DNA from 4 places in the Hydrogenophaga sp. RWCD_12 genome. Region 3 is predicted to be linked to each of the others. Evidence: predicted binding sites of a transcription regulator. Region 3 holds the regulator's gene; each other region holds the start of a gene.
What was found. The regulator sigma-54, encoded in region 3, starts transcription at its own class of promoters, with help from an activator protein. The targets are predictions, from matches to a motif close to TGGCANGNAANCTGCTTT.
Positions count from the first base shown of each region.

Region 1 (2,199 bases), on a different contig from region 3:
CGAGTTCGACATCGCCGGGAATCGTCACGCCATCGGCCGCGGCGACCGCGCGGCACTCGGCGATCACGTCGCGCATGATGTCCGGCACGCCAGGTTGCTTCACCAGCTCGCCGTAGACAATGCGACCCACGGCCGAAAGCGCGTTGTAGGCGCAGTTGAGGATCAGCTTGGTCCAGAGCGCGCCGCGCACGTTGTCGCTGATCTCGGTCGGCACGCCGGCCGCGATCAGCGCCTGGGCGACCTCGCTGCTTTTAGGCGAAGGCTCGATCACCAGTTCGCCGCGCCCGTGGTGACGCAGGTGGCCGGGGCCGGCCATCTCGGTCGCCACATAGACCACGGCGGCCGCCACCTGCACACCCGCCAGCACCGCGCGCAGCCGCTCGGCGTTGTCCACGCCGTTCTGCAGGCACAGCACCAGCGCACCGGGCTTGAGGTGCGGCTGAATCTGCTCACCCGCGCTTTCGGTGTCGGGCGACTTCACCGCGAACAGCACCAGGTCTGCGTCGGCCACGGCCGACGCCTCGGTGCTGGCCGCCACCGGTACGGCTTCGTCGAAGGTCAGGGTCTGCATGCGCAGGCCCTGTGCGCGGAACACCTGCACATGCTGCGGCCGTCCGATCAGCGTGACGAGGTGGCCGGCTCGGGCCAGCATGCCACCGTAGTAGCAGCCGACGGCACCGGCGCCGAGCACGGCGACGCAAAGCGAAGAGGTGGGCGCGGAGTTCATGCAGGCATTCTAGGAATGCCGCCGTTCAGATCGCGAGGAGCTTCGAGATCGCTGCGATGTGGGCCGGTGTCGGCTTTTCGGACGGCATCTCGTCTTCGGCCGCGCTGGCGTCCTCGTGCGCCTGGATGGCGGCCACCATCGCGTACTGGTTCTCCCACGACAGAGTCTTGCCTTCGGGGCACATGTCGCGCAGCGTGCCGAACCAGTAGTAGCCGTCCTTGCCGCCGAACAGCTGGTCGATGCCGGCGGCGTCACCGGACTTCAGGCCGGCGCCGCTGAGAATGAGTTTGAGCTTGTGGTGCGAGACGGAGTAATGCATGGCGTCGGATGCGCGGTTCAAAGGGCCGGCATTGTACGGACTCCCCTGTGGCTTCACGGCTGGCACTGCCCTTGCTATAACGAAACCGGGTGACGGCAGCGACGCTGCGTCGGTGCCGCCGGATCGCCATTTCTTGGCTTTGACCAGGTGCATGCTCATGTCCGCAGACGCTACTTCTTCCGCCGGCAACCTGCCCGAAACGGCACAGACGCCGCACCCGCGCCACATCCGGCTCACGTCGCATTCCGGCGGCTTCGGGGCGCTGCCCATTGTCTGGGGGGCGGCCACGGCGCGCGAGCGCGGGCCGGTGGTGGGCACCACGCTCAACGTGTCCAACCGCAATGTGATCGGCACCCACAGCGGCAGCTACAGCGTGTACCGTGCGCTGGCCGTGGCGGCAGGGGCGCTCAAGCGCGAGCACCGTGCCGACCTGACCAACACCGCGCCCACCGACGCGATCGGCCCCTACCCGCAGTGGGCCGACCCGGGCAAGATCGTCAGCATGGACCCCTGGGGCGCGGTGATCGCCGACGTCTATTCCAACGAGCTGGCCGCGGGCTACGACATCCGCCCGACCATTGCCGTGACCAAGGCGCACGTGATCCTGCCCGAGGTGATCGACGCGCTGCAGAAGGGCCGGCTGAAGCCCGACGGCCAGTTCCTCACGGCGGGCGGTGCGGCCGTGGTGACCAAGGTGGCGGTGGAACCGGTCTGGTACCTGCCGGGCGTGGCGAAACGTTTTGGCTGCACCGAGGCGGTGCTGCGGCGCGTGCTGTTCGAAGAGACCGGCGGCATGTACCCCGAGCTGGTCACGCGCTCCGACCTCGAAGTCTTCCTGCCCCCCATCGGCGGGCAGACGGTCTACATCTTCGGCAATCCGCGCGACCTGGCCGACCCGTCGGTGACGCTGACCGCGCGCGTGCACGATGAGTGCAATGGCTCGGACGTGTTCGGTTCCGACATCTGCACCTGCCGGCCCTACCTCACGCACGCCATCGAGGAATGCATCCAGGGCGCGCAGAACGGCGGCGTGGGCCTCGTGTCTTACTCGCGCAAGGAAGGCCGGGCGCTGGGCGAGGTGACCAAGTTCCTGGTCTACAACGCGCGCAAGCGCCAGGTCGGCGGCGACACGGCCGACCAGTATTTCGCCCGC
Region 1 is NZ_JBKIXC010000002.1:621,791-623,989, forward strand. Features, by position in the region: gene ACLIJ1_RS10085 (ketopantoate reductase family protein) at 1-727, opposite strand, end outside; gene ACLIJ1_RS10090 (hypothetical protein) at 753-1,067, opposite strand; gene ACLIJ1_RS10095 (GTP cyclohydrolase II) at 1,204-2,199, shown strand, end outside.
Region 1: ACLIJ1_RS10095 (GTP cyclohydrolase II) is a predicted target of sigma-54. The motif match lies at 1,107-1,124, and genes of this name have one in related genera.

Region 2 (2,199 bases), on a different contig from region 3:
GAACTGTATAGGGTGGATCACAAAAGATAACATCTCCAAAACCTGCAGACTCAATTGAATGTTCGAAGTCGTTCGCGGATATTTGGGCGCAGCCAAGAATTTGTGAGAGCTTCTCAAAGTCGTCATCTGCAGATATCACGGTATTTTTTGTGCCAATTGGAACATTGAAGGCTCCGCTCAGGTTTACTCGATACAAACCGTTCCAGCATGTTCGGTTGAGGTAAATGAATCTCGCTGCGCGCTTTGCCATTCCGGTCGGCTTGTCGGCTCGAATCTGATAGTAGTATTCCTTGGAATGGAGAAGTTGGTGAGTTATTAAGTGCCTTTCGACCGCGCGATATTGTGCTTGTATTGCTCGGTACGTGTTTATTAGCTCAGTGTTGACATCGGAGAGTTGGGCTTGAGCGGGCTTGAGTGCAAAAAATACTGCTCCTCCCCCAAGAAAGGGTTCAATGTATCTTCCATTTATGGGGCCGATCAGCTGACATAGTTCTTCTGTGAGCCAACGTTTTCCGCCTGCCCATTTTAGAAACGGCAGGGCGGCTTCATCTGGTTCGGCTATTGAAGGCACTGAATGCAACATGTATTTGAATACTCAATCGAATAAGCACCGTGTTCGGCAATGATGCCAATATGTAGCTGAGAAGTTCGGCTACTTCACAGTTCGTCTCGCGGTCAGATGCTCAAGCTATGCCGAAAGACGCCTCCGACTGTAGCAACAGAATGAGGTTGACGAAGTTACTTGGTGAGTGTCGTTTGTCCCACGTCGTCAGATCGCGCTCGTTGGTTCTGTCCCCTTTCCTACAACCGACAAAACCACCAAACCGTTGATCTGAAACGGTTTTTTCCGTGGCACGGATTTCGCTGAAGGCTCCCGGCGCGGCCATGGTCGGTCGCAGGAAGGGTCTTCATGTCGACAAGCACCGCTGCGGGTTCCATGCCCGCCAAGACGTACCTGTCCATCGGCTCCATCAAGCCGCTGGGCGCCAAGCTCGATGACATTCCCGACGCCGGTGGCGGCTGCGGCACCACCGGTGGCGAGGGCAAGGCCAGTTGTGGCTCGTCGGGCGGTCCCGACGACATGCCCTCGGAGATCTGGGACAAGGTCAAGAACCATCCCTGCTATTCCGAAGAGGCGCATCACCACTACGCCCGCATGCACGTGGCCGTGGCGCCGGCGTGCAACATCCAGTGCAACTACTGCAACCGCAAGTACGACTGCTCCAATGAAAGCCGCCCCGGCGTCGTGAGCCAGAAGCTCACGCCCGAGCAGGCGGTCAAGAAGGTGGTCGCGGTCGCGAGCGAGATCCCGCAGATGACGGTGCTCGGCGTGGCCGGCCCCGGCGATTCGCTGGCCAACCCCAAGAAGACCTTCGACACGTTCCGCATGCTCCAGGAGCAGGCGCCCGACATCAAGCTCTGCATCTCGACCAACGGCCTGGCGCTGCCCGACCACGTGGACGAGATCTGCAAGTACAACGTGGACCACGTGACCATCACCATCAACATGGTGGACCCGGCCGTGGGCGAGAAGATCTACCCCTGGATCTTCTGGGACCACAAGCGCGTGACCGGCTACGAGGCCGCGAAGATCCTGCACGAGCGCCAGATGCTCGGCCTGGAGATGCTGACGGCGCGTGGTGTGCTCACCAAGATCAACTCGGTGCTGATCCCCGGCATCAACGACGAGCACCTGATCGAGGTGAACCGCGAGGTGAAGAAGCGCGGGGCCTTCCTGCACAACATCATGCCGCTCATCAGCGAAGCGGAGCACGGCACGGTGTTCGGCCTGACCGGCCAGCGCGGCCCGTCGGCGCAGGAGCTCAAAGCCGTGCAGGACGCCTGCATGGGCGGCGCGAACCTGATGCGCCATTGCCGTCAGTGCCGCGCCGACGCGGTGGGCCTGCTGGGCGAAGACCGCTCGGAAGAGTTCACGCTCGACAAGATCGAAGAGATGGAGGTCGTGTACGACCTCGACAAGCGCCGCACGTATCAGGACAAGGTCGAGGCCGAGCGCCAGGCACAGCACGCCGCCAAGCAGGACGCGCTGGCCGCCAGCGCCGCGATCGAGGTCGACCAGGACATGAAGGTGCTGGTCGCGGTCGCCACCAAGGGTGGCGGTCGCGTCAACGAGCACTTCGGCCACGTCACCGAGTTCCAGATCTTTGAAGTCAGCGCCGCCGAGGCCCTGTTCGTCGG
Region 2 is NZ_JBKIXC010000003.1:581,082-583,280, reverse strand. Features, by position in the region: gene ACLIJ1_RS14740 (DNA adenine methylase) at 1-583, opposite strand, end outside; gene nifB (nitrogenase cofactor biosynthesis protein NifB) at 911-2,199, shown strand, end outside.
Region 2: nifB (nitrogenase cofactor biosynthesis protein NifB) is a predicted target of sigma-54. The motif match lies at 851-868, and genes of this name have one in related genera.

Region 3 (2,199 bases):
AGAGCTGCACCAGCACCCGCTGCGCCAGGCGGCAATGCAGGTTGAGCTTGAGCGCATCGCGCCACGAAGCCTCCAATGCCACGCCCGCGCGCCACTTCTGCACCTCGGTCGCGCCGGTGATGCGCGTGACCTCGGCGGCCAGGTAGTCCTCCACGCCAGCGGCGCAGGGGAGGAAGAGTTGAAGCTGGTTCATGAATGGAAACCTAACGAACAAACACCGCACGTTTGGCACAGCCCCTTCCAGCGTGCACCACGGAACCGGCTTTGCCGGGCCGTTGGTGCAGCCCCCTGGGGGGTGACGCGAAGCGGCGCAGGGGGTTACAAAGCTTTCCGAAGGTTCGCGGGCGCGATGCGCAGTGCCTCGCGGTATTTCGCGACCGTGCGGCGCGCGCACTCGATGCCCTGCTCCTTGAGCAAGTCCGAGAGCTGGTTGTCCGACAGAGGCTTGGAAGGCTCTTCGGACGCGATGAACTGCTTGAGCAGGGCGCGCACGGCCGTGCTCGACGCGTTGCCGCCGGTCTCGGTGCCAAGCGACGAGCCGAAGAAATACTTGAGCTCGTAGGTGCCGAACGGCGTGGCCATGTACTTGGCGGTGGTCACACGGCTGATGGTCGATTCGTGCAGTCCCAGCTCGTCGGCGATCTCGCGCAGCACCAGCGGTCGCATGGCGAGTTCGCCGTGCATGAAGAAGTTGCGCTGGCGTTCGACGATGGCGCTGGAGACGCGCAGGATGGTGTCGAAGCGCTGCTGGATGTTCTTGATGAACCAGCGCGCTTCCTGCAGGCGCTGCTGCATGGCCGCGTGGCCCGCTTCGCCGCCGCCATCGCGACCGCGGCCACGCATGGCGTTGGCGTACACATCGTGCACCCGCAGGCGCGGCATGACCTCGGCGTTGAGCGTGACCTTGAAGCCGCGGCCGGCGCGCGTGACGATCACGTCGGGCACCACGACGTTGCGCTCGACATCGACAAAGCGCCGGCCTGGCTTGGGTTCCAGCCGCGCAATCAGCGCCAGGCCGGAGCGCACAGCCTCGTCGTCCTGGCCGGTGGTCGCGCACAGGCGCTTGATGTCGCGTTTGGCGATCAGCTCCAGCGGCTGCTCGCAGATCGCCAGGGCCGCGCGGGCCGCGGGCGTGTTGCGCAATTCCAGGATCTGCAGCCGCAGGCACTCGCCCAGATCGCGGGCACCGACGCCGGAGGGTTCCATCTGCTGCAGCCACTGCATCGCCGTGCCCAGCCGCTGCTCGATGGCTTCAACTTCTTCGAACGGCGGCTCGGTGTCGGCCGGGACCTGCGCCGAGGCCGTCAGGCGCCAGCAGGCGCGCGCCAGGTCGTGCAGGCTTTCTTCGAGGTAACCGTCGTCGTTGAGCGACTCGATCAGGAAATACAGGGCGGCGGCGTCTTCGTCGGACAGCCGCAGGCAGCGCGCCTGCTCGTGCAGATGGTCCTGCAGGCTGACCGGCTCGCGGGCCAGTTCGGCCGCGGTCGCGGTTTCATCGTCGCCGCCGGAGGCATTGTTGTTGCGCGCGGGCGCGTCACCGCCCCACTCGCTGTCGTCGGGCGCCATCTCGACCGTGCCATCGCCTTCCCAGCTCTCTTCCACGGGCGAGGCCCCGTCGAGGCGGCTCTCGACCTCGTCAGCGGCGCCACTCTCGGACGATTCGGTCGTCGATGTCCGGGTGTCGGCCTCCGGCAGGCGCGGTTCCGGCGCAGGCTGCGCAGCCTCCGCCAGTTGGTCAGCCGCTACTACTGGCGCGTCGACCGTGTCGACACCAAATTCCTCGCGCTCGGCCGTTTCTTCGCCGCGGTCCAGGAACGGGTTCTCGTCGAGCATCTGCTCGACTTCCTGCGCCATTTCAAGCGTGGACAGCTGCAACAGCCGGATCGATTGCTGCAGCTGGGGAGTGAGGGCGAGATGCTGCGAAACCCGCAGCGAGAGACCTTGCTTCATCCGCTCAGTGCATCACATGCGGAAGTTTTCGCCGAGATAGACGCGGCGCACTTCGGCGTTCTCCACGATCTCGGCGGACGTGCCGCTGGCCAGCACCTGACCATCGCTGATGATGTAGGCGTGGTCGCAGATGCCCAGGGTCTCGCGCACGTTGTGGTCGGTGATCAGCACACCGATGCCGCGCGACTTGAGGAAGCTGATGATGTGCTGGATTTCCAGCACCGCAATCGGGTCGATGCCGGCAAAAGG
Region 3 is NZ_JBKIXC010000006.1:367,686-369,884, reverse strand. Features, by position in the region: gene ACLIJ1_RS22870 (THUMP domain-containing class I SAM-dependent RNA methyltransferase) at 1-193, opposite strand, end outside; gene rpoN (RNA polymerase factor sigma-54) at 319-1,950, opposite strand; gene lptB (LPS export ABC transporter ATP-binding protein) at 1,963-2,199, opposite strand, start outside.

Region 4 (2,199 bases), on a different contig from region 3:
GATCGAGGGTGAGGTGGCGGACTTCAGCCGCGCCAACGGCTGCAACATCATCAACACCGCCTTCATCGCCACCGGCGCGGGCGTGCTGGTGATCAACACCGGACCGTCGCGTCTGTACGGCGAGCAGCAGCGGCGTGCGATCGAACGGGTGACGAAGGAGCCCGTGCTGCGCGTGCTGCAGCTGAACCTGCACCCCGACTATTTCTTCGGCAACCAGGCCTGGACCGACCGCCCGACGCTGGCGCTGGCCGGCAGCATCGCCGGCATGAAGGCCGAAGGTGGCGCATACGCCGACAACCTGTACCGCCTGTGCGGCGACTGGATGAAGGGCAGCGAGTCGACACCTTCACAGCAGGCCATCGACCCGAAGACGCTGCCGCGCACCGAGCAGCTCGGGAGCCACCGGCTGGAAATGTGGCGCCTCCATGGCCACACCGGTGACGACCTGGTGCTGCTGGACCACACGACCGGCGTGTTGTTCACCGGCGGGCTCGTGTTCGCCGAACGCGTGCCGACCACGCCGCATGCCGACTTCGCCGCCTGGCAAGCCAGCCTGGGCGCGCTGGAGCAGAAGATCGCCAGCGGTGCGGTGCGGGCGGTGGTGCCCAGCCACGGCCGGGTGCATGAAGGCCCTGCGGGCCTGCGGCAGACGCGCGACTGGCTGCAGTGGCTGACCACGACCATGCAGTCTGCTGCAGAGCGGGGCCTGGACCTCGGCGAGGTGCTGCGCACGCCGGTGCCCGAGCGTTTCGCGCGCTGGGCCGCGCAGCCGGCGGAGTTCCACCGCAGCCTCACGCAGTGGTATCCGCACTTCGAACAGAAGGTGCTGGCCGGGCCGGCGAAGTGACACATTTTTGAACAGTGTCACAAAGGTGTCCTGTCGCAGTGGCAGGCCTTTGGCGCAGTTGGGGTCGGCTCAAGGGCTTTCGGCGGCGTTTGATGCGCTGCAGCGTCCGTATAAACCCTAGGGCTTTTGCTGGCACAGAAGTTGCCAACTTCGGGTGGCGTGAACGTCGAAGACCGGAGGGTCGGAGCCACGAGAGCGGTCAGACGTCACCAACCACCGAAAAGCCATCAACCTTCGAACGAGCAGGAGACCCACAGTGAAACGCACCCTATTGAGCCTTCTGGTCATGGCCGCCACCGCACAGGTGAGCGCGCAGGTGACCGACGCCATGATCGCCAAAGACGCGGCCACCCCCGAAAACGTGTTGACCTGGGGCATGGGTACCCAGGGCCAGCGCCACTCGGACCTCAACGACGTCAATTCCAAGACCATCTCCAAGCTGGTCCCGGTGTGGTCGATGTCGTTCGGCGGTGAAAAACAGCGCGGCCAGGAATCGCAGCCGCTGGTGCACAACGGCAAGATGTTCGTCACCGCGTCCTATTCGCGCATCTTCGCGGTCGACTCCAAGACCGGCAAGAAGCTCTGGAAGTACGAGCACCGTCTGCCCGAAGGCATCATGCCCTGCTGCGACGTGATCAACCGCGGCGCTGCCCTGTACGACAACCTGGTGATCTTCGGCACGCTGGACGCCCAGCTCGTGGCCCTGGACCAGGACACCGGCAAGGTGGTGTGGCGCGAGAAGATCGACGACTACTCTGCGGGCTACAGCTACAGCGCTGCGCCCCTGATCGCCGAAGGCCTACTGCTGACCGGCGTGTCCGGCGGCGAGTTCGGCGTGATCGGCCGTGTCGAGGCCCGCGATCCCAAGACCGGCAAGATGGTCTGGACGCGTCCGGTGGTCGAAGGCCACATGGGCTACAAGGACGGCAAGGAAAACGGCATCACCGGTACCACCAACGCCTCCTGGCCGGGTGAGACCTGGAAGACCGGCGGCGCAGCCACCTGGCTGGGCGGCACCTACGATCCCAAGACCGGCCTGGCCTACTTCGGCACTGGCAACCCCGGCCCGTGGAACAGCCACGTGCGTCAGGGCGACAACCTGTACTCGGCGTCCACCGTCGCCATCGACGTGAAGTCGGGCCAGATCAAGTGGCACTACCAGACCACCCCGAACGACGGCTGGGACTATGACGGTGTGAACGAGTTCATCACCTTCGACATGGGCGGCAAGCGCATGGGCGCCAAGGCAGACCGCAACGGCTTCTTCTACGTGATCGACGCAGAAAACGGCAAGCTGCAAAACGCCTTCCCGTTCGTCAAGAAGGTGACCTGGGCCACCGGCGTGGACCTCA
Region 4 is NZ_JBKIXC010000005.1:116,094-118,292, forward strand. Features, by position in the region: gene ACLIJ1_RS19100 (quinoprotein relay system zinc metallohydrolase 1) at 1-847, shown strand, start outside; gene ACLIJ1_RS19105 (PQQ-dependent methanol/ethanol family dehydrogenase) at 1,134-2,199, shown strand, end outside.
Region 4: ACLIJ1_RS19105 (PQQ-dependent methanol/ethanol family dehydrogenase) is a predicted target of sigma-54. The motif match lies at 978-995, and genes of this name have one in related genera.